DNA from 3 places in the Providencia sp. 6390 genome. Region 3 is predicted to be linked to each of the others. Evidence: riboswitches for the same ligand, from Rfam matches in the RefSeq annotation. Region 3 holds a riboswitch; each other region holds the start of a gene.

Region 1 (7,820 bases), on a different contig from region 3:
CCGATTTCACGGAATTGGGCCGCATTATCATAGCCACGTAGATAGCCTAGTAACTCTGCGATCGCAGCCTTATAAAAGCTTTTTCGAGTGGTTATTAGTGGAAATTGATTATTTGCCACATCATATTCAAGGTCTGCATTAATGACAGTTAAGCAACGAACGCCGGTACGCTTGTTTTCAACCCATTGGCCTTCATTAATGATGCGTTGGCATAACTCTAGATACTGCTTCATAGTGATTCTCTTGCGCTATAAGCAACGGCAGCATCAAATATCAACCACCGTCACCTTATTATGTTCATTTACTTACTTGGTTGTGCTTTATTATCGGGCTTATGAGCAGGAATGTTTTTACCGTACTTATAGGCCCACACAATCATTAGAATTCCAATAATAATCATTGGGATAGACAGAATTTGACCCATACTGATACCACCAAATAGGCCTAACTGAGCATCTGGCTGTCTAAAGAACTCAACAATAATGCGGAAAGCACCATAACCAATCAGGAACAAACCAGAGACACTCCCCATTGGACGAGGTTTACGCACAAATAAATTAAGGATCAAGAACAACACGATCCCTTCTAAAAACATTTCATAGAGCTGTGATGGATGGCGAGGAAGCACGCCATATTGCTCTAAAATAGGCAATAAAGATGGGTCTTGTGCTGCAAGTTGAATGTCTTCGCTACGTGAGTGAGGGAATAGGAATGCCCAAGGCGTATCCAGAGTTACACGACCCCATAACTCACCATTAATAAAGTTACCAATGCGCCCCATACCTAGCCCAAAAGGGATCAGTGGTGCAACAAAATCGGAGACTTGCAAGAAACGGCGGCGAGTACGATGTGCAAACCATACCATTGCACAGATTACCCCAATCAGGCCACCATGGAAGGACATCCCGCCATCCCAAACTTTAAATAAATAAAGCGGATCCTCAAGAAAAACAGGAAGGTTGTAGAAGAAAACATACCCTAGTCTTCCACCTACAAAAACACCTACAAAGCCAATATACAGTAAATTCTCAACTTCGTTTTTTGTCCAACCGCTATTCGGTTTACTTGCGCGGCGGCCTGCCAGCCATAACGCAAAAACAAACCCTACAAGATACATAAAGCCATACCAGTGCAATGATACTGGCCCAATTGAGAACATTACGGGATCAATTTCCGGAAATGCTAAGTAGCTGTTACTCATCGTTCCCCACTTTATTTGTTAATCGAAAATCATTTTAGGTTGCTGAAGAAATGGGATAAAAGTGTGATTTTCCCTATTAAAATTATCAGCCAAAAATCAGTAAATTGGTTTTCTTTGTTTATTGCACAAACCCTAACGGCTGCTGACAAACAGGGACTATTTGTTAATAGTCAGATTGCGCATCATAACATAGCTTATGCGAAGGGAAAGTAAGACAGATTAGATCCCACCACGAACAAAACCACCAAGCCCATTTTTTTCCATAAATAGACTAATTATTTGCCGAATGTTATCACTCGTTTCTGCTGCTAAAATTTCAGGAAGCAGCTTTTCAACTTTACCTGCATGAAGGCCACGAATAAGGTATTTCACTCTAGGAACACTTCTCCCACTCATGCTTAAAGAGCGGTAGCCAAGCGCAATCAGCGCCATCACCCCAAGAGGTTGTCCTGCCATTTCGCCACATACACTAACCGCCAAATCCAGGCGACGGCACTCTTCATTAACTTTAGCCAAAAATCGCAGCATCGATGGGTGTAAATTATCGTAAATAGCAGCAACATGGGTATTATTACGATCAACCGCCAGCAGATATTGAGTTAAATCGTTTGTGCCAATTGAAATAAAATCTATACGTTTTTTTAACTCTGGAAGGAGAAACAATAAAGAGGGAACTTCAAACATCACCCCTATTTTTGGCATTAATAGCGTTTGCCCTGTCGCCAAACAGACTTCATCATTGGCTCGCTTAATTAATCTAAGCGCTTCATCCACCTCATTGATACTAGTGATCATCGGTAACAATATGCGTAGATTTTGTGTCTCAATATTTGCGTGCAACATTGCTCTAAGTTGGATCAAGAAAATTTCAGGTTGATCTAACATCACACGGATCCCACGCCAACCTAAACATGGGTTTTCTTCACTGATAGGCATATAAGGCAGTTGTTTATCAGCACCGATGTCTAATGTTCTAAGCACCACAGGTTTATCAGTAAATAACTGCAACACTTCTTGGTATAGTTGTTTTTGTTCATCTTCTGATGGAAAGCCATTATGTAACATAAAAGGCAACTCTGTACGATAGAGTCCCACACCATCTACAGCCACATTGATTTGTTGCTCATAACGAGGACTTAACCCTGCGTTAAGGTGAATATGAACCGACTCACCATTTTTTAATGTCGCGTCTTGCTCGAGCGCCCCTTCAGCTAACTGACTGAGAACATTCTCCTCAGCAATGATTTGCTTGTATTCTTGGACGATAATATTTTCAGGCTCAATGAAAACTTCACCACGATAGCCGTCTAGGATCAGAAAACGGTTGTGAAGCAATGAGGGGTCAATATCCGCTCCCATAATCGCAGGGATCCCCATTGCTCGAATCAAAATAGCCGAATGTGAATGTGTCGCACCATCACGTACAATCACCCCAACAAGTTGTTCAAGTGGCATGTCTGCCAACACGCTAGCACTTAACTCATCGGCAACTAAAATAAAACTTTCAGGCCATTGATCAACTGACGTCAAACTATCATCTAAATGAAATAATAAACGTTGCCCCAAAGCTCGGAGATCGGCCCCTCTTTCTCTCAGATACAGATCGCGCAAACGAGAAAATTGTTCGACATAATCCTCAATAACTGTTTTAACTGCCCATTCAGCCACTGAGCCTTGCTCAATAGCGTCAAATAAACGTTTTTTTAATTGTGGATCATGAAGTAAATGGTTATAGAGATCGAAAATTGCTGCGCTTTCTTTTTGCGAGTTGGCAATAAAGCGCTTGCTCAGGCGTCGACATTCTGAGGCAGCATTTTCAATCGCAGTGATAAGCCGTTGCTTTTCGATATTTTGATTGAGTGCCGTCGCTTCACAAATACTCTCTAAGGAAGGCTGTGAGCTATCTTGCCAGCCATAAGCCATCACAATGCCTTGAGAAACAGGGAGTGCTTTCAGGCGGCTCTGGCGATATTGCCCGAATACCCCTTTAGCTTGTGCCTGAGACAATATGACCGCCAATTGCATGGACAAGGTCACCATAAACGACTCTTCAGTTTCACTGAAGAAACGTCGTTCGTGTTGCTGAACAACCAATACACCCAGCAGTTGACGTCGGTAAACGATAGGCACACCAAGAAAAGCTTTTAGACGCTCTTCTTTGAGTTGAGGGAGATATTTAAATTCAGGGTGCTCGCGAATATCAGCAAGATTGAGCATTTCAGATTGACGGCCGACAGCGCCAACAACACCTTCATCAAATCCAAGGCGAATAGCGATCCCGCTAGGTTTTTTCAACCCGCGGGTTGCCATTAAGTAGTAACATTGACGTGAATGGTCAGCTAAGTAAATAGAGCAAACATCAGTCTGCATAGCATTACAGGTTTCGTTTACCAAAACCTCTAACGCTTCAGTTAAACTTGTCGCCATGGCGACTTTTTCAACAATTTCACGTAGACGCGTCAACATGATCTTACCTTGCTCCGCGCCTACGATGATTAAACGCAGGTCTTTGTGCTGGTTTTTGTTCCTGTAGAGGCATCACAACAGGTGCGAATTCCTTCATCACGCGGCGATAGACCTCACGCTTGAAAGAAACCACTTGCCTAACAGGGTACCAATAACTCACCCATCGCCAGCCATCAAATTCTGGCGATTTACTGCGCTGAACATTTATATCGGCTTCATTACATTGCAGTTGTAGTAAAAACCAACGCTGTTTCTGCCCGATACAAACAGGTTTTGTATCCCAACGCACCAAACGCTTGGGTAATTTGTAACGCAGCCAATTGCGCGTTGAAGCTAACAACCTAACATCTTTACGCTGTAGGCCCACTTCCTCGTACAACTCACGGTACATAGCCTGTTCTGGCGATTCACCGGGGTTAATCCCCCCCTGTGGAAACTGCCATGAATGTTGACCATAGCGGCGGGCCCATAAAACTTGCCCTTGCCGATTACAAATTACAATTCCTACATTCGGGCGGTAGCCATCATCATCGATCACCAGACTACCTCAATAACCAAATTTGAAAGATGGCTAATTGTTTCACACATACCCTAACTGGTAAACCTATATCAATAGAGTTTGCAGATATGCACAAAGGCACTACAATAGCGACTGTCTCAACGGGGTGCCAAAATTATATAGGCTGAGAATTAACCCGTAGAACCTGATCCGGGCAATACCGGCGTAGGGATTTGAGCTACCGTCAGCGTTTAACGCCATGGTTCCCTCTCAAATCCTGTGTAGCTTTTACTCTCACGCAGGAACAAAAATGTTAAAAAAATCACTCTTTGGCGCATTAATTACATTAACAACCGTTAGCTTTACACATCTCGCTTGGGCCGAAAAACCCACTCTGACTGTTTACACTTATGACTCTTTTGCAGCTGAATGGGGTCCCGGACCACAAATAAAAAAGAATTTCGAAGCACAATGTAACTGTGAACTAAAACTTGTATCACTTGGCGATGGCGTTGCCTTGCTCAATCGTCTTCGTATGGAAGGAAAAAAAAGCAAAGCTGATATCGTACTTGGTCTTGATAATAACCTGATTGATTCAGCGGAAAGTACGGGTTTGTTTGCCGCTGCCGATATCAACACACAAGCGCTGAAATTACCTATCGAATGGAATAGTTCAACGTTTATTCCTTATGATTATGGCTATTTTGCTTTTATCTACGACACAAACAAGATCCCTAACCCACCAAAAAGTATGAATGAGCTATTAAATAGCAATCAGCCGTGGAAAATTATTTACCAAGACCCAAGAACCAGTACCCCCGGGTTAGGCCTGCTATTGTGGATTGAAAAACTCTATGGTGATCAATCTGTAGATGCATGGAAAAAAATGGCCAACAAAACGTTAACTGTCACTAAAGGTTGGAGCGAAGCGTATGGGCTATTTTTAAAAGGCGAAGGTGATTTTGTTCTTAGCTATACCTCATCACCGGGCTATCAAATGTTAAACGATCACAAAGACAACTATGCTGCCGCTTTGTTTGAGGAAGGGCATTATATGCAAGTAGAAGTTGCCGCACGGCTCAAAAACAGCGCCCAACCTGAGCTCGCCAAACAGTTCTTACAGTTTATGTTAACCCCTGATTTCCAAAGTACATTACCGACGACCAACTGGATGTATCCAGTGATCGATATCCCCCTCCCAGAGGTATATAACTCACTACCGATGCCGAAAAAATCATTACAATTTAGTGCACAAGAAGTTGCGAAATACCGTCAAGAATGGGTTCGTTTATGGCAGTCAGCTGTCACTCGCTAATGAATAAATCGCTGATCCCAGGGGCACTGGCCTCTGGTTTGTTAATCACAGTTGCATTGCTCGCTTTCGGCGCATTGTGTATTTTTTCACCCGAAATAGCCATCGGTGATATTTTCAACGATAGCTACTTATGGCATGTCATTGGCTTTACATTTTGGCAGGCTTTTTTATCTGCTATATTTTCAGTTTTTCCCGCAATTTTATTGGCTCGCGCACTATTCCGCCGGCGCTTCATCGGGCGAACACTGTTGTTACGTCTTTGTGCCATGACATTAGTGTTGCCCGTTTTAGTTGCAGTATTTGGTATTTTATCTGTTTATGGTAAAACGGGCTGGCTGGCTCAACTCTATCATTTGATTGGGTTTGAATATCAATTTACTCCCTATGGCCTCAAAGGCATATTACTTGCTCACATATTTTTTAATATGCCATTAGCAACACGTATGCTCTTACAGTCGCTTGAGAATATTTCCATTGAGCAACGACAAATTGCTGCTCAATTAGGGCTTAACGAGTGGCAACAATTTCGCATTTTAGAGTGGCCTTATTTACGTCGGCAAATGCTACCCACAGCATCACTGATTTTTATGCTATGTTTTGCAAGCTTTGCGACAGTATTGGCTTTAGGGGGAGGGCCCGCGGCAACCACAATAGAATTAGCTATTTATCAGGCACTCAGTTATGATTTTGATCTTGGCAGAGCCGCCATTTTGGCCTTGATCCAACTATTTTTCTGCATCGGTTTAATGTTCTTTAGTCAAAAAATAAATAGCTTATTTTCAATTGGCCACAGCCAAAATAATTATTGGTATGATCCTGCTGATAACTATTTTCGTCGTATTCGCGATACCATCATTATCACAGCAGCAATATTGCTATTAATTCCACCTCTACTGGCGATTGTTTTAGATGGCTTAAATGGGCGACTATTTGAAGTACTAAGTCAATCAGCACTGTGGCAAGCCGCTTCAACCTCTCTATTTATTGCTATTTGTGCAGGTACATTATGTGTATTGTTAACAGTGATGCTGCTATGGAGTAGCCGTGAATTACGCTTGCGTCGCGCTATCAAACTTGGACAGGCGATGGAATTGAGCGGATTGATCATTTTAGCCATGCCTGGCATTGTTCTTGCGACAGGTTTTTTTATTCTATTCAATGAAACAATAGGCATTCCTGAATCCCCTTATGCATTAGTGATCATGACCAACGCATTACTCGCTATCCCTTATGCATTAAAAGTGCTCGAAAACCCAATGCGTGATCTGGCAGAGCGTTATAATCCACTATGCCATTCATTAGCTATCAGTGGATTCAATCGACTGTGGATCATTGAGTTAAAAGCATTAAAAAAACCATTAGCCCAAGCCCTTGCTTTTGCTTGTGTAATTTCAATTGGTGATTTTGGCGTGGTCGCTTTATTTGGTAATGATGACTTCCGCACCCTACCTTATTACCTGTATCAGCAAATTGGGGCTTATCGTACCAATGATGGTGCCGTCACGGCGATGGTGCTTCTTTTGTTGTGTTTTGGCTTATTCAGCCTACTTGAGCGCATATCAGGGAAACAGCGTGATTAAATTAACTAAACTAAATTACCAGTATGACAACCTAAACATGCAGTTTGATTTTGCTATCCAAGCAGGTGAACGAGTTGCTGTTATGGGGCCAAGTGGAGCAGGAAAAAGCACTTTACTGAGCTTAATTAGCGGGTTCCAATTTGCCAAAAGTGGCACAATTTATTTGAATGGCACCGATCACACCTTTACCCCTCCGGCAAAACGCCCTGTTTCGATGTTATTTCAGGAAAACAATCTATTCTCTCATTTAACAGTGAGACAGAATATTGGTTTAGGCCTACATCCAGGTTTACGATTAAGTCCACCACAAATACAACAAGTTGAATTAATTGCTGCTCAAGTTAGCCTTTATGAGTTCCTTGATAGGCTCCCTGCTCAGCTCTCTGGTGGGCAACGACAACGAGCGGCTTTGGCACGTTGCCTGATCCGCCAGCAGCCGATTTTACTGCTTGATGAACCCTTTTCTGCCTTAGACCCTGCTCTGCGTAACGAAATGCTGTTGTTGCTTGATGAGATTTGCCAAGCAAAAAGTATCACCTTAGTGATGGTCTCTCATAATGTTGAAGATGCCTTACAGATAGCCCCTAGAACACTCGTGATTGCCAATGGTATTATTGCCTATGATGGTAGCACTGAGGGCTTATTACAAGGGAAAAGTTCCGCCTCTGAGTTACTTGGTATCACAAAAAATACTGTATAAATACCCACCATTGTCGTATAGTAGGTTCGTTGATTTTGTATGCGAGCCAGCTATGCCTC
Region 2 (7,820 bases), on a different contig from region 3:
TTCTTCTAAATGGATAACTCGACCTAAGTGTTCTTCGATCCATTTACTTAAAGCATAGACGAGGGCTAAATGATTATCTTGTGGCATCTCAATTAATTACTGAAGTTGTTGACCTGTGCATGTGAAATTTTGTTCAAAACAGAAATATTTTAGTTAACTAGATGAGTTAAAGCACTATTCCTCAATTTTACGACTAAGAACAGTAGTAAAACATCTGCTGTCCGAACCCAAAACATGAGCACGCTACAAAAGGTAGGAAAATCCACTGTGTACCTGTAGTCACTCAGACCCCGAACAGATAAACATAGTTTTAGTATGCTGAAAAAATAAGCATTAATAACTCATGCATCAAATGGAGTAGCTGAAGTATACACAACTTCGTTTGAACATGACAAAGGCTGGTTGTGCGGTATTGACAGTAAATAGATGAAAAAAAAGCCAGTTAAGCCATTTTTATACTCATTAGCTGGAAAATTGAGCATAAATACGAAAATTGACATGAATTACGCATTTTCCTCAAATTTTGAAATAGCCATTGAAGTAAGCTTGAGGAGTTAGAAATTGCCCCCCATAGATTGGATGACACTTTGAGTTTTTAGAATTGACATAAATGACTGAAAACCAATAGCTAAATAATGTTTATGCTGAAGGAGATGTTGGGTTGAAATACAAATTGCTCATCGCTATTTTTGCCGTTTTCGGCTGTATTTTTTTATATCTGCTAGCGATGGATAGATTGTGTGATCAAGGTGGTGAAAACTTTATATTTGGAATATGTCAAATAACTGACTTATTACCGTTTTGAATTTGCCCTTTAATACGCCATACTGTGCTGCCTCTGTTTTTGTCACAACCTATCAATTTTTAATGAGATAGTGATCGCTGATCCAACAGAGAGCATCTTTAAGTAGTGTTGTTAATAACAAAATTCAAATAAACTTGTATGCTTAGCTCAATAATAGAGATAACAAGCAAGTAAATAGGATGATAAGGGTAAAGTTATGGCGCAAGAGCAGCAGACGCTAAAGCGTGGATTAAAGAATAGGCATATCCAGTTGATTGCTTTGGGGGGGGCGGTTGGTACAGGGCTGTTTCTCGGTATAGCAACAACCATTAAGATGGCAGGCCCTTCGGTATTGTTAGGGTATGCATTATGTGGGTTCATTGCCTTTCTGATCATGCGTCAGCTGGGTGAAATGATTGTTCAAGAACCTGTTGCAGGTTCATTTAGTCACTTTGCATTTAAGTATTGGGGTGGCTTTGCTGGCTTTCTATCGGGTTGGAATTACTGGTTTATGTTCATCCTTGTTGGGATGACAGAGCTTACCGCTGCTGGTGAATATATGCGCCGTTGGTGGCCTGACCTGCCGATTTGGGTTTCTGCTGCCGTATTCTTTATTGCAGTTAACGCGGTGAATTTAGTCAATGTTCGCTCTTATGGCGAAACAGAATTTTGGTTTGCGCTCATCAAAGTGATTGCAGTTATCGCCATGATTATTTTTGGTTGTTACTTGCTATTTAGTGGTAAAGGTGGCCCACAGGCCAGTATTACCAATTTATGGGAGCATGGCGGTTTCTTTGCTAATGACTTTATTGGGTTACTGATGGCATTAGCCATTATTATGTTCTCTTTCGGTGGGTTGGAATTAGTGGGGATCACCGCAGCTGAAGCGGAAGAGCCTGAAAAAAGTATTCCAAAAGCAATCAATCAAGTTGTTTATCGTATCCTTATTTTCTATATCGGTTCTTTGACTGTACTGTTAGCGCTTTACCCATGGGTTAACTTAGATGGTAAAACTAGTCCATTCGTTTTGATATTCCATGAATTGGGTGACATGTTAGTAGCTAACGCATTGAATGTGATTATTTTGATTGCGGCACTTTCTGTTTATAACAGTGCTGCATACTGTACTAGCCGTATGCTGTTTGGTTTGGCTCAACAACAAAATGCCCCAAAATTCCTTTCAAAAATTAACAAAGGTGGCGTACCTGTTATGGCACTGATTGTGTCTGGGATCGCAACATCGGGCGGTATTTTGATTAATTTTATCATGGAAGGTAAAGCATTCGAGCTACTAATGACACTGGTTGTAACAACACTAGTACTGAATTGGATTATGATTTGTGTCTCTAACCTAAAATTTAGAGCTGAAATGAACAGGCAAGGGATTGAAACTAAATTTAAAAGTATTTGGTATCCGTTCGGCAACTATTTGTGTTTAGCATTTTTAGCGTTGATATTAGTTATCATTTTAATGATGGATGGTTTAAGAATATCGGTTCTAATTATGCCAGTATGGATTGCAGTTCTATGGGTTGGTTACCAATTCTCAGGCGCTAAAAAACAAGAAAATGCTGACAAGAAAGCGCAAGTAACACATTAGGATCCTCTAAATAATTCGAGATGCAGCTAGGCAACAAGTGAACGTGGTCACTTATGCATTAACGAAAGGTGCCGCGACTTGTAGTATGAAGAGTATAGTGAATAAAATGGCCGGTGACATAATGCACACCGGCCATTTTTGATTTGTGAATATGCTAATTCATTACCATTGCCAACGTAACCATGCAAATAGCACATTACCGTTGTTATAAGTTCCTGGTATATAAGTCGCTTGTAATGATAGCTTGTCATATTCAACAGAAACCAGCGGAAGTGGTACTGGGATTGGAATATAATAGTAATCATCCCTTGCAGTCACACTTAATGTGAAACCTGCCCCCATTCTAAAGCCATCCAAATCACCTGGCACCCACATTTTTTGGAAACCATAGCCTACAATTGGCTCTACTTTATTATGTGAATCCATAAATGCCATGGCGTATAACGAATGCCAATCATTATCTTCATCGTAGCGATACTTACCTAGTCCAAAACCCCATGGGTTTTCATTATAGCTATCTGTTTTTTCTTTATCGTAAGTAAAGCGGTTATGCCATGTTAATACCGGAAGATATACTTCATATTGATCTGAATCCCACGTGGTACTGACATTTCGGGTAAATTTATCCCATAACCCCTCAGATGGCTGATCTGTTGAGGTCGATGAAGCTGTGCAGATAGAGGATGCCATCAAAAAGGTGGTTCCTACAGCTAGCTGCAATTTTTTGTTAACTCTCATTGTAAATCCGACTCAGGTTAATGCACGTTTTATGTTATAGGTTTAAATATTAATTGTGAGAATGAATATTATTTCTCACGAAACGCTATGCTTACTAATTATTTTAGATTACCTAGAAGTGATATAACAGCACTAATTTAGTTTATCTAATAGTGGAGTTTATCTGAATTGTGTGGGATTTGGGTTTGAAGAATTTCATTCTCTCGTATGATTTGCTTTAAGCAAACAAGAAATTCTATGGTGTAAAGATTTTCAGCAGCTGGTTGACAATTATTCCTACTTACAAAGTGGATATCAGCCTTTTACTTTGTTCGATGAAGTTGTTGGGAAGGAATAAATCCCGCTTAGATCTTCCACAGAATTTTTTGACTATTACACAGTGATTTTGTAGGGGTTTTTTGTGAAAAAAAGTGCGATACTAATCAAGTAGTTTTGGCTCGGGGCGTCGATGAAGACTGAGAAGCACCCGTATCACCTGATCTGGATAATGCCAGCGTAGGGAAGTCGGAAGCGTCAGTGATAACCCTTCCTATATGACCGCTCCTTACCCTGTGCTTGAGGAGTGACATTTCATGAGAATCAATGCGTTAACTATTGCTGGGACCGATCCATCGGGCGGTGCAGGGGTCCAAGCTGATTTGAAAACATTTTCAGCGCTCGGCGCTTATGGCACTAGTGTGATGACAGCATTGGTTGCACAAAACACTCACGGTGTACAATTAGTACATGAACTACCTGATAGTTTTGTGGCTGCGCAACTTGAATCCGTCCTTAGCGATGTGCGTATTGATAGCGCTAAAATAGGCATGTTATTTAATCAAAAAGTGATTGAAGTCGTCGCTCAAGCGCTAAAGCAATATCCTATTCCATATGTGGTTTTAGATACGGTAATGGTTGCGAAAAGTGGTGATCCATTGCTACTTCCTGATGCAGTTGATGCGATGAGGAGTGAACTGCTACCACTAGTTTCATTGATAACGCCTAATTTACCTGAAGCAGCAGCATTGCTTGATGAGCCTGTGGCTCATACAGAAAGCCAAATGTTAGACCAAGGCCATCGGTTACTTAAAATGGGTTGTAAGGCGGTGTTAATGAAAGGAGGGCATTTAAGCGACAACGAAAGCCCTGATTGGTTAATTACTCTTGAAGGTGAATGGCGTTTTACCTCACCGAGAGTCAATACACGCCATACGCATGGAACAGGCTGTACATTATCAGCAGCATTGGCTGCCTTGAGGCCACGTTTTGTTGATTGGCAAACGACAGTTTCTGAAGCAAAAGCTTACTTACAGGCAGCATTAGAACAAGCAGATAGTTTAGAAGTCGGCTCAGGTATTGGGCCTGTACACCATTTTCATGCATGGTGGTAAGAAAGCAAAAAGCCCTCAAATATTGAGGGCTAATTAAAGAAGGTTTAAGCAATAGTGACTTCTTTACTGAGGTAAACATCTTGTACGGCATTAATCAGTGCTACGCCTTCTTGCATTGATTTTTTGAAGGCTTTACGGCCTAAGATCAGCCCCATTCCACCTGCACGCTTATTGATAACAGCAGTGCGTACTGATTCACTTAAGTCATTCTGCCCAGCGGCGCCGCCTGAGTTAATCAATCCGGCACGTCCCATATAGCAATTAGCTAATTGATAACGAACCAGATCAATCGGGTTATCTGTTGTCAGCTTTGTGTAGACGCGTTCATCAGTATGACCAAATCCAACGGCTTTATAGCCACCGTTATTTTCAGCCATTTTTTGCTTCACAATATCAGCGCCAATAGTTGCTGCAATATGATTAGCTTGTCCGGTTAAGTCCGCACTAGAATGGTAATCAACACCATCCTTTTTAAATGCGGGGTTACGTAAATAGGCCCACAATACAGTGACCATACCTAGTTCATGTGCACGTTCAAATGCGGCAGAGATTTCTTCAATTTGACGACGTGATTCAATTGAGCCGAAATAGATGGTAGCTCCTACAGCAACAGCACCCATTTCAAAAGCTTGCTCGACGCTCGCGTATAATGTTTGATCGTATTGAGCTGGGTAACTGAGTGTTTCGTTATGATTTAGTTTCACTAAAAATGGAATTTTATGTGCATAACGGCGTGAAACGGAAGCCAGTACACCATAAGTGGAAGCAACACAATTACAGCCAGCCTCAATTGCGAGTTCAACAATGTTTTTAGGATCGAAATAGAGTGGGTTTGCCGCAAATGAAGCTGCTGCAGAGTGCTCAACACCTTGGTCGACAGGAAGGATAGAAAGATAGCCTGTACCCGCTAAGCGGCCATGATTAAACAAGGTTTGCATTGAGCGAAGAACACTATTGGGGCGATTATTGTCGATCATGACACGGTCAACAAAGTCAGAGCCCGGTAAGTAAATATTTTCACGAGGAATGGTTTGGCAACGATGGTCTAAAAGAGTGGATGCTTCGGAACCTAACAGCTTGGCAATATCAGTCATGACTTCCTCCATTTAACAAAAGTCTAGGGGATGTTAATCATTAAATTTAAGATAACAAGCCACATTGAGGTGGTAACCGGCAGTGGATCGCTTCAGGTAGTAATTCGAAGGTGAATGTTTCACCCGAAAGGGGTTCTCCGTCTAAATTAAACACCATTTTATGCGGCGAAGAAATTTTTACCCAACAAGTTGTTTTTTCAATTAAATGCTGATTTTTCTCACTAGAGAATAAATTGCTCAGTAAAGCAGGGATCACATCACGAGCGGGAACAACCAGTAAATTTAATTGACCGTCGTTGATTAAGGCATCAGGAGTCAGCAATTGTCCACCTCCGGCTTGCCTACCATTACCGACAGCAACGACTAACGTTTCGCCTTCCCAACTAAAATGTTCAGTTTCAATTTTGCAGGTATCGGTTTTGAGTGTATCAGGGCGCAGCAATCCATTAATCACATAGGCTGCACCGCCGAGGGCAGATTTTAATGCCTCGGGGGTTTCTGTCGTGATACGCGTTCCAAAACCACCTGTCGCCATATTCATAAAAAATGACTTATGATTGACTCTAGCAATATCTATCGCAAATGATTTGCCTTTTACTGCTAATGATAAGGCTGCATGAATATCCATTGGAATATTGGCACTGGTTGCAAAATCATTGGCGGTTCCTAATGGGAGGATACCGATAGCAGGGCGCAGTGCTTCAGGTTGCTGCATTAATGCACTTGCAACAGCGTTTATTGTGCCATCACCACCGCCAGCAATGATAGTTTCTATACCTTGATTGGATGCTTCAGTAAGATAAATAGGTAACTCACTGGTTTCCCAAGGGATCCTCACCAAAATATTGTGGCCTTCTTCGCGTAGTTGGTAAACGGCTTTTCTGAATTCAGGGTTGGCTGATTGTTTACCGTTAAGAATAATAAGAGCGCTATGTTGTTTATAAGTAGGCATGATATTCCTTCAATGAGACAATACTGTTTATAGTATAGCCATAATCGGAATAAATAATCACATTGAGCGATTATGCTGTTGGAATATTTTGTAGGGGTATAAAAAAGAAATGGCTAGCTCAAGGGAGATTGAGCCAGCCAAGGAGGTGGTTCCTAGTCTTACTTTATGACTTTCTAGTTCTTCATTTTCGAAAGTGACTATACGACATTGAATAGCTAATTGTTGTGATCTATTGCATAAAAATGGATATTAAATGCATTTTAACGGCTAGGCATTATTTTTGAGAATTATTATCAATTCTTGATAAGGTTTACGTTGCGGATAATTCAGATGAGAAGAAATAAAAAATGCTAGAAATTCAATTGAATAAATTGATAATTTCTAGCATTAAAAATGACTGATTGATAGTCGCTAATTAAGCGTTAGTTATCGCTTCTGATTGGTGGGGAGAGCGAGTTGTTGTGCCCGCTAAATTACGGATCAACAATCCAAAATTCACATCTATATCATCAGGTACAGGTAAATAAACCACATGGCCATTACCTGGCGCAACGTCAATAGCTTCACCTTTACGGTTTTGCAATGCGTCAAGTGTAAAGACAATGTTGCCTGCAGGGGTCATCAATTCTAAGCTATCGCCTAGGCTAAATTTGTTTTTAACATCAACTTCTGCAAGCCCATTAATGCGTTTACCCGTAAATTCACCTACAAATTGCTGTGTTTCAGAGACGGAGTAACCATACTCATAGGTTTGATATGCATCGTGAGTATGGCGACGTAAAAAGCCTTCGGTGTAACCGCGATGAGCTAAACCTTCTAAGGTTGAAAGTAATGTTGGATCAAACGGTTTACCTGCGACGGCATCATCAATTGCACGACGGTAAACTTGTGCAGTACGCGCGCAGTAATAGAATGATTTAGTACGACCTTCAATTTTTAATGAGTGCACACCCATCTGAGTCAGATTTTCAACGTGTTCAATGGCACGTAAATCTTTGGAGTTCATGATATAAGTGCCATGTTCGTCTTCAAAGGCGGTCATATATTCGCCCGGACGTTTAGCTTCTTCAATCATAAATACTTTATCAGTTGGTTCGCCTTCACCTAATGTTGGAGCAACATTTTTGACAGGGATCGGCTCATGGACATGGACGATATTGCCTACATCATCTTCTTTACCTTCTTCGACTTTGTATTCCCAACGGCAAGCATTGGTACATGTGCCTTGGTTCGGATCACGCTTATTAATATAACCAGATAATAAGCAACGCCCTGAATAAGC
Region 3 (7,820 bases):
AGCTATCGTACCTGCGGTTTTGATTTCGTTAACCACCTCAAGCCTTGCCTTAGCAGCAGATACCGATTTAACCACACTGATTAATGCAGCGAAAAAAGAAGGACAAGTATACAGTGTTGGTATGCCCGATACATGGGCTAACTGGAAAGGCACTTGGCAAGATCTTGAAAAAACCTATGGATTAAAGCATCAAGATACGGATATGAGCTCAGCTCAAGAAATTGCTAAGTTTGCCGCAGAAAAAAATAATGCCACTGCTGATATCGGTGACGTTGGTGCCTCATTCGGCCCCGTCGCTGTACAAAAAGGCGTTACTCAGCCATACAAACCAACCACATGGTCACAGATCCCTGATTGGGCAAAAGATAAAGAAGGCCATTGGGCACTTGCTTATACAGGCACCATTGCGTTTATGATTAATAACGAGTTAGTCAAAGATGCACCAAAAAGTTGGGATGACTTACTCAAAGGCAAATACAAAGTTACTGTTGGTGACGTAGGTATTGCAGCTCAAGCCAATAACGCGGTATTAGCAGCAGCATTTGCACGTGGCGGTAATGAAAACAATCTACAACCAGCCATTGAGTTTTTTGCTGAGTTAGCAAAACAAAAACGCCTTTCTGTTAATGACCCTACCGTTGCAAACATTGAAAAAGGCGAAGTTGAAGTAGGTATTCTTTGGGACTTCAACGCATTAAATTATCGTGATCAAATCAATCGTGACCGCTTTACCGTGGTTATTCCTTCTGATGGTTCAGTGATTTCTGGTTACACCACCATTATTAATAAATATGCCAAAAACCCAAATGCGGCAAAATTAGCTCGTGAATTTATCTTTAGTGACAAGGGACAAATCAACTTAGCTGAAGGTTATGCACGCCCAATTCGTGCAGAACACTTAACACTTCCTGATGATATCAAAGCCAAGCTACTGCCAGATGAGCAATATAAAAATGTTCATCCAATTAAAGATGCCGATGGTTGGGAAAAATCCTCTCGCACTTTACCAAAAATGTGGCAACAGCAAGTGCTAATCCATCAGCAATAAAGCATATTTAGGAATTCATAGTCTCATGTCTGATAAAGTCATACTTGTTGTTCTCGACGGCCTGAGCTATCAAGTAGCCCATCATTGTATGGGCTATCTTAATGGCCTAATCGAAGCTGACCGAGCAACGCTATATAAAATGGAGTGTGAGCTCCCATCCATGTCGCGTCCGTTATATGAGTGCATACTTACTGGCATAGCACCTGTTAATAGCGGTATTGTTAACAATGAAATTGTGCGACGTTCCCACTTTGACAGTATTTTTTCGCTAGCACAAAAAGCAGGAAAAACGACAGCAGCAGCGGCCTATTATTGGGTCAGTGAGTTGTACAATCGAGCTCCTTTTGTTGCTACGCGAGATCGCTTTACCAATGATAAACAACTAGCCATTCAACATGGCTGCTTTTACCAAGCTGATCATTACCCTGATGACCACTTATTTATTGATGCTGAATACCTACGCACTCAGTACTCACCCGACTTTTTACTTATTCACCCAATGAATATTGATGATGCTGGTCATAAGTTTGGGCTAGATTCGTCACAATACCGTAATAGTGCACGCAAAGCAGATATCATCCTAGCCAATTATTTACCGACATGGATTGCACAAAATTATCAAGTCATCATTACCAGTGATCATGGAATGAATAATGACCATAGCCACGGCGGCACACTCCCCGAAGAGCGCTCAGTTCCTTTATTTGTTATTGGCGAGCAATTTTCACACCATACAGAATGCCGTGTCGAGCAAACCGCGCTTTGTGGAACGATTTGTGCCCTACTGGGTATTGATTATGCAGATAAAAAAATCTGTGACGAGCTATTGGCAGGAGACAATTAATGGCTGACATCAGTGCTCGCTACCAGCAAGCAAGCCTCCAGCAAGGGAAAATAGCGATGTATAAAAAATATTTCTCTCGTTTCCATTGGCGAGCAGCGCTGCTAACACTACCTTTTGTCGTTCTATTTTGTCTATTTCAAATTGCCCCCATGATTTGGGTGTTTGTGAATAGCTTTATCTACGAAGAGAGTTGGTCGCTCGCTAATTATATTGAGATCTTTAGCAACGATTTTTACTTGCAAGCTTTTGAAAACACCCTGTGGTTATCGATTATTTGTAGTGTCATTGGCTTACTAGTTTCAGCAGTAACGGCATTTTCAATTTATAAAATGCAGGGCAAAGTACGTAGTATGATGATCTCTTTCACCACCATGGCGAGCAACTTTAGTGGAGTACCGTTAGCCTTTGCTTTTATTATTATTTTAGGGTTTAACGGTGCAATAACGCTACAGCTTAAAGCGTGGGGGATTATTGAGGATTTCAATATTTACAGTGCCAGTGGGCTGATGGTTCTGTATATCTACTTCCAAATCCCTCTAGGGATTTTACTTCTTTACCCTGCATTTGATGCTTTAAAACCCGAGTGGGAAGATGCCGCCAAAACGATGGGGGCCAGCAAGTTTTCTTATTGGTGCAAAGTGGGCATCCCTGTCATTGCTCCTGCATTATTGGGGACATTTATTATCTTAGTCGCCAATGCAGTCGGTGCTTATGCAAGTACGTATGCACTGACAAGCGGTAATTACAACCTTGTGACCATCCGTATCGCTAGCCTTGTCTCAGGGGATCTCTATTTAGAACCCAATATGGCTGCTGCGTTATCGGTACTGCTGATCATGATCCTTGGTTTTATCACTGCGATCCATCATTGGCTGCTAAAACGGAGCTACCATGCCAAGTCATAGTCTCACAACAAAAAACAGCCATAACTCAGGGCTTTGGTTGCACAAATTGATTCTGATTAGTGTGGCAAGTTTGCTTGCCTTACCGATTGTTGCAACATTTGTTTATTCGATTGCAACACAGTGGGGAGCCACCATATTACCTGATGCTTTGTCTTTAAAATGGTATCTACAACTGTGGCAAGATCCGCGATTCTTGCTCGCTTTTGGGCGCTCATTGGTGATTTGTTTCGGTACATTACTAGTCAGTACTTTAGTTATCTTACCAATGACATTCGCTGTGTTCTATCGATTCCCTAAACTAAAAGGATTGATGGACTTATTGATTATCCTTCCATTTGCGATCCCACCTGTCGTTTCCTCCGTTGGGTTATTGCAAATTTTCGCCGATGAACCTTTTATGTTAGTTGGTACGCCGTGGATCCTGATTGGAACTTACTTCACCATCACATTACCTTTTATGTACCGCGCGCTAGCAAATAGTTTCCAAGGTATTAACTTGCATGACCTGATGGATGCGGCACATTTGTTAGGAGCAAGTACTTTTAAAGCCTTTTTATTGATTATATTGCCAAATATCCGCAAAGGATTATTAGTTTCCTTGCTGATTTCATTTTCATTTTTAATGGGTGAATTTGTGTTTGCCAATATTTTAGTCGGCACCCGTTATGAAACGCTACAAATCTACCTATTCAATATGCGTCAAACCAGTGGTCACTTTACCTCTGCGTTAGTGATGTCTTATTTCCTATTTACCTTGCTACTGACTTGGCTAGCGACTCGTATGAGCCGTTCTGGAGATGAATAATGAGTTATGTGATTGCTGAAAATTTGAGTAAATCATTCGGCCCAAACCAAGTGTTCTCGAACATTCAATTTACCATTGAAAAAGGTGAATTTATTACCCTATTAGGGCCAAGCGGCTGTGGAAAGTCGACATTATTGCGTTGTATTGCGGGTCTTGAACAACCTGATAATGGTGAGCTTTATATCAACCGCAAAAATATTACCCAACAAGCCGCCCAACAGCGCGGCGTGGGTATGGTGTTTCAAAGTTATGCACTGTTTCCAAACATGACCGTTGAAGACAATATTGCCTTTGGTTTAAAAATGCGCAAAGTGGATAGCAGCGAACGCAAGAAAGCGGTTGCTGAAGTGATAGAGATGGTCGAACTACAGGGTAAAGAACAACAATTCCCTCATCAACTTTCTGGTGGTCAACGTCAGCGCGTTGCCTTAGCTCGTGCGTTAGTGATGAAGCCACAAATATTATTACTTGATGAGCCACTTTCTGCACTGGATGCACGTATTCGTAAACACTTGCGCCAACAGATCCGCCATATTCAACGCGAACTTAAGCTTACCACTATTTTTGTTACTCATGATCAAGATGAAGCGATGATCATGTCTGATCGCATCTTTTTAATGAATAAAGGGGCAATTATCCAGAGCGATACGGCTGAAAATATTTACACTCAGCCGGCAAGTGAGTTTGTGGCCCGTTTTATGGGTAACTATAACCTTGTTGAAGCCGACAAAGCCAATGCCTTATTGGGGCTTAATTTACAAGGCACACTCGCTATTCGCCCTGAATCCATCTATGTTAAAGAAGCAGGACGTCACTATGGCGATCATATTTCACACCCTGTTGATGCCATCATTCTCGATCATCAGTTGTTGGGCAATATTATTCGTTACTCAGTTAATACCCAAGCGGGTAATATGACAGTCGACTTACTTAACCGCTCGTCAGAGCGTTTATTTGAGCCAGGCACACGCCTTGAGTTAATGTTTAATAAAAATGAAATTCGTGCGCTCAGTTAGCAGCAATAGAAAGGAACACAATGCAAAACAAATTGGCTGTTTTTGATTTAGATGACACCTTAATCGAAGGAGATAGCAGCGTATTGTGGACTCAATACCTGTGGGATAAGCAAGTGATTACTGACCCTCGTTTTGTTGAGGCCGACAAACAGATGATGGCTCAATATAATGCAGGCACGCTTGATATGGCGACTTACCTGCGTTTTAGCTTACAGGCGCTATCAGGTATCACCGTTCAACAAATTGATCTGTGGCTAGACAATTTTATCGATGAGGTGATCGTCCCACGCATGTACCCTGACGGGATCCGCACCCTAGATCACTATCGGCAGCAGCAGATCCCAATCATTGTGATCTCCGCAACGGTTTCATTTATTGTCAAAAAGATCGCTCAACGCTTTGGTGCTGACGTGGCTATGGGTATCGATATCAAACAACAAAATGGTTGCTACACCACTGAAATTGAAGGTATTCCAACCTTTAAGCAAGGCAAAGTTAAACGTCTATTACAGTGGATCAGCCACCAGCCAATCACCGATGCCTATTGTTATTTTTACACCGACTCTACCAATGATCTACCAATGTGCCAATTTTCCGATGAAGTGTTTATTGTCAATGGCGATCAAAAACTACAGCAAGCCGCCGCAGAAAATAACTGGCGACAGTATACGTGGCAGCTTTAGCCTTAACCAAATATTATTAGCGTACAAGTAAGCTTGTAGTTTTTATAAAGCTAATTATACTGGAACTTCTTGTCGGAGTGCTCAGTGATTCAATCACGAGCTGAGACCGTTAATTCGGGATCCGCGGAACCTGATCGGGTTAATACCTGCGAAGGGAACAAGAGTAATCTTTTAGCGTCCAATTTTGGTTATTTCGCCCTCACATTTAGGTTGATGAAAAAACGAGCAACACGGCGAAACTAACAACACAGCAAAATTAAAACGCAACGTCTTACCATTACTCCATCCGACTCCAGACAAGCAACTTTCTTACGATAAACCAGAGCAATATATTTGCTCGTGACAATGTCAGGAAATTGCTATGTCCCAAAATAATGTTATCCCTACGACCGATCTTTCGCCAAAAGCGGCACCTGCGCGTACGCGTAAACAACAACGTGATGCAGCTGAAGACTTCATCAATACCATTTCTGGTGTTTCATTTCCGAATTCACAACGCATCTACCTGACGGGTTCAAGGGATGATATTCAGGTTCCTATGCGTGAAATCCAGCTATCTCAAACCTTAGTCGGTGGTGATAAAGACAACCCGCAACTTGAAGATAACGAGCCAGTCCCTGTTTATGATACATCAGGCCCTTATGGTGACCCAGCTTCCGAACTGAACGTTCATAAAGGATTAAATAAAATTCGTGAGACTTGGATACGCGAAAGAAATGATACCACCCAAGTTGATAGTCTCAGCTCTGACTTTACCCAACAGCGCTTAGCCGATGCAGGACTAGATCATTTACGTTTTAATCATCGCCCACAGCCTTTAAAAGCAATCGCTGGTCAGTGTGTAACTCAACTGCACTACGCACGCAAAGGTATCATCACCCCAGAAATGGAATTTATTGCCATTCGTGAAAATATGGGGCGCGAGCGTATTCGCGGTGAAGTATTACTTCAACAGCACCCTGGCCAAGGCTTTGGCGCTAATTTACCTGAAAACATTACCCCTGAGTTTGTTCGCCAAGAAGTAGCAGCAGGCCGCGCCATCATTCCAGCCAACATCAATCACCCTGAATCTGAACCGATGATTATTGGTCGTAACTTTTTAGTCAAAGTGAACGCCAATATCGGTAACTCATCGGTCACTTCTTCCATTGAGGAAGAAGTTGAAAAACTGATTTGGTCGACGCGTTGGGGCGCAGATACTGTGATGGATCTGTCTACTGGTCGTTATATCCATGAAACTCGTGAATGGATTTTACGTAACAGCCCTGTGCCAATCGGTACTGTTCCTATCTACCAAGCGTTAGAAAAGGTGAATGGTGTTGCTGAAAATCTCACATGGGAGATGTTCCGCGATACACTACTTGAACAAGCAGAGCAAGGTGTCGACTACTTTACGATCCATGCAGGCGTACTATTGCGTTATGTCCCCATGACTGCAAAACGTCTGACAGGTATTGTTTCTCGTGGCGGCTCGATTATGGCGAAATGGTGCCTATCACATCACCAAGAGAACTTTTTATATGAAAACTTCCGTGAAATTTGTGAGATTTGCGCCGCTTATGATGTCTCACTGTCACTCGGTGATGGATTACGCCCCGGCTCTATTCAAGATGCCAATGATGAAGCGCAATTTGCGGAGCTACATACATTAGGCGAGTTGACTAAAATCGCTTGGGAATACGATGTTCAAGTGATGATCGAAGGCCCAGGGCATGTACCCATGCAAATGATCCGCCGCAACATGACTGAAGAATTGGAACACTGTCATGAAGCACCTTTTTATACACTCGGCCCACTCACCACCGATATTGCACCGGGTTATGATCATTTCACATCGGGTATTGGTGCGGCAATGATTGGCTGGTTTGGTTGTGCAATGCTGTGTTATGTCACGCCGAAAGAACACTTAGGGCTACCGAATAAAGAGGATGTCAAACAAGGACTGATTACTTACAAAATAGCCGCTCATGCCGCCGACCTTGCTAAAGGCCACCCCGGTGCACAGATCCGTGATAATGCGATGTCTAAAGCACGTTTTGAATTCCGTTGGGAAGACCAGTTCAACCTTGCTTTAGATCCTGACACGGCACGTGCCTATCATGATGAAACGCTACCGCAAGCTTCAGGCAAAGTAGCGCATTTCTGTTCTATGTGTGGGCCTAAATTCTGCTCGATGAAAATCTCACAAGAAGTTCGTGATTATGCGGCAAAAAAAGAAGCTGGCATGGAACAAATGTCTGAAGCATTCCGTGCTCATGGTAGCGAGCTGTATCACAGTGCAGAGGTAATGACTGATGAAAAAATTGCCTAACACGCCTTTCCCACCCACAGAACAGCATCTCGGTTTATACCCTGTTGTGGACTCTGTTGAATGGATCGAACGCCTGCTCAATGCAGGTGTTACCACCATCCAATTGCGCATTAAAGACAAACAAAATGATGAAGTCCGTGATGAGATCCAACAAGCCATTGTGCTAGGAAAACAACACAATGCACGATTATTCATCAATGATTATTGG

Evidence for each region. A riboswitch is a leader RNA that binds a small molecule or an ion and turns the genes downstream of it on or off. The one in region 3 is predicted to bind thiamine pyrophosphate.
Region 1: another riboswitch for thiamine pyrophosphate. It lies ahead of thiB (thiamine ABC transporter substrate binding subunit); the one in region 3 lies ahead of thiC (phosphomethylpyrimidine synthase ThiC).
Region 2: another riboswitch for thiamine pyrophosphate. It lies ahead of thiD (bifunctional hydroxymethylpyrimidine kinase/phosphomethylpyrimidine kinase); the one in region 3 lies ahead of thiC (phosphomethylpyrimidine synthase ThiC).

Annotation. Positions count from the first base shown of each region.
Region 1 covers NZ_JBYVYL010000007.1:202,288-210,107, reverse strand. Annotated here, with positions in the region: gene AC3Z9T_RS15670 (thymidylate synthase) at 1-233, opposite strand, end outside; gene lgt (prolipoprotein diacylglyceryl transferase) at 302-1,201, opposite strand; gene ptsP (phosphoenolpyruvate--protein phosphotransferase) at 1,421-3,667, opposite strand; gene rppH (RNA pyrophosphohydrolase) at 3,672-4,205, opposite strand; TPP riboswitch at 4,319-4,416, shown strand; gene thiB (thiamine ABC transporter substrate binding subunit) at 4,477-5,481, shown strand; gene thiP (thiamine/thiamine pyrophosphate ABC transporter permease ThiP) at 5,457-7,061, shown strand; gene thiQ (thiamine ABC transporter ATP-binding protein ThiQ) at 7,054-7,761, shown strand; gene AC3Z9T_RS15635 (DNA polymerase II) at 7,814-7,820, shown strand, end outside.
Region 2 covers NZ_JBYVYL010000001.1:566,878-574,697, forward strand. Annotated here, with positions in the region: gene AC3Z9T_RS02765 (helix-turn-helix domain-containing protein) at 1-87, opposite strand, end outside; gene mgrB (PhoP/PhoQ regulatory lipoprotein MgrB) at 674-805, shown strand; gene AC3Z9T_RS02775 (amino acid permease) at 1,002-2,384, shown strand; gene pagP (lipid IV(A) palmitoyltransferase PagP) at 2,547-3,122, opposite strand; TPP riboswitch at 3,551-3,641, shown strand; gene thiD (bifunctional hydroxymethylpyrimidine kinase/phosphomethylpyrimidine kinase) at 3,695-4,492, shown strand; gene fbaB (class I fructose-bisphosphate aldolase) at 4,537-5,586, opposite strand; gene yegS (lipid kinase YegS) at 5,633-6,538, opposite strand; gene trhP (prephenate-dependent tRNA uridine(34) hydroxylase TrhP) at 6,954-7,820, opposite strand, start outside.
Region 3 covers NZ_JBYVYL010000014.1:21,681-29,500, reverse strand. Annotated here, with positions in the region: gene AC3Z9T_RS20735 (ABC transporter substrate-binding protein) at 1-1,048, shown strand, start outside; gene AC3Z9T_RS20730 (alkaline phosphatase family protein) at 1,074-1,892, shown strand; gene AC3Z9T_RS20725 (ABC transporter permease) at 1,892-2,797, shown strand; gene AC3Z9T_RS20720 (ABC transporter permease) at 2,784-3,602, shown strand; gene AC3Z9T_RS20715 (ABC transporter ATP-binding protein) at 3,602-4,618, shown strand; gene AC3Z9T_RS20710 (HAD family hydrolase) at 4,639-5,301, shown strand; TPP riboswitch at 5,365-5,475, shown strand; gene thiC (phosphomethylpyrimidine synthase ThiC) at 5,663-7,612, shown strand; gene thiE (thiamine phosphate synthase) at 7,596-7,820, shown strand, end outside.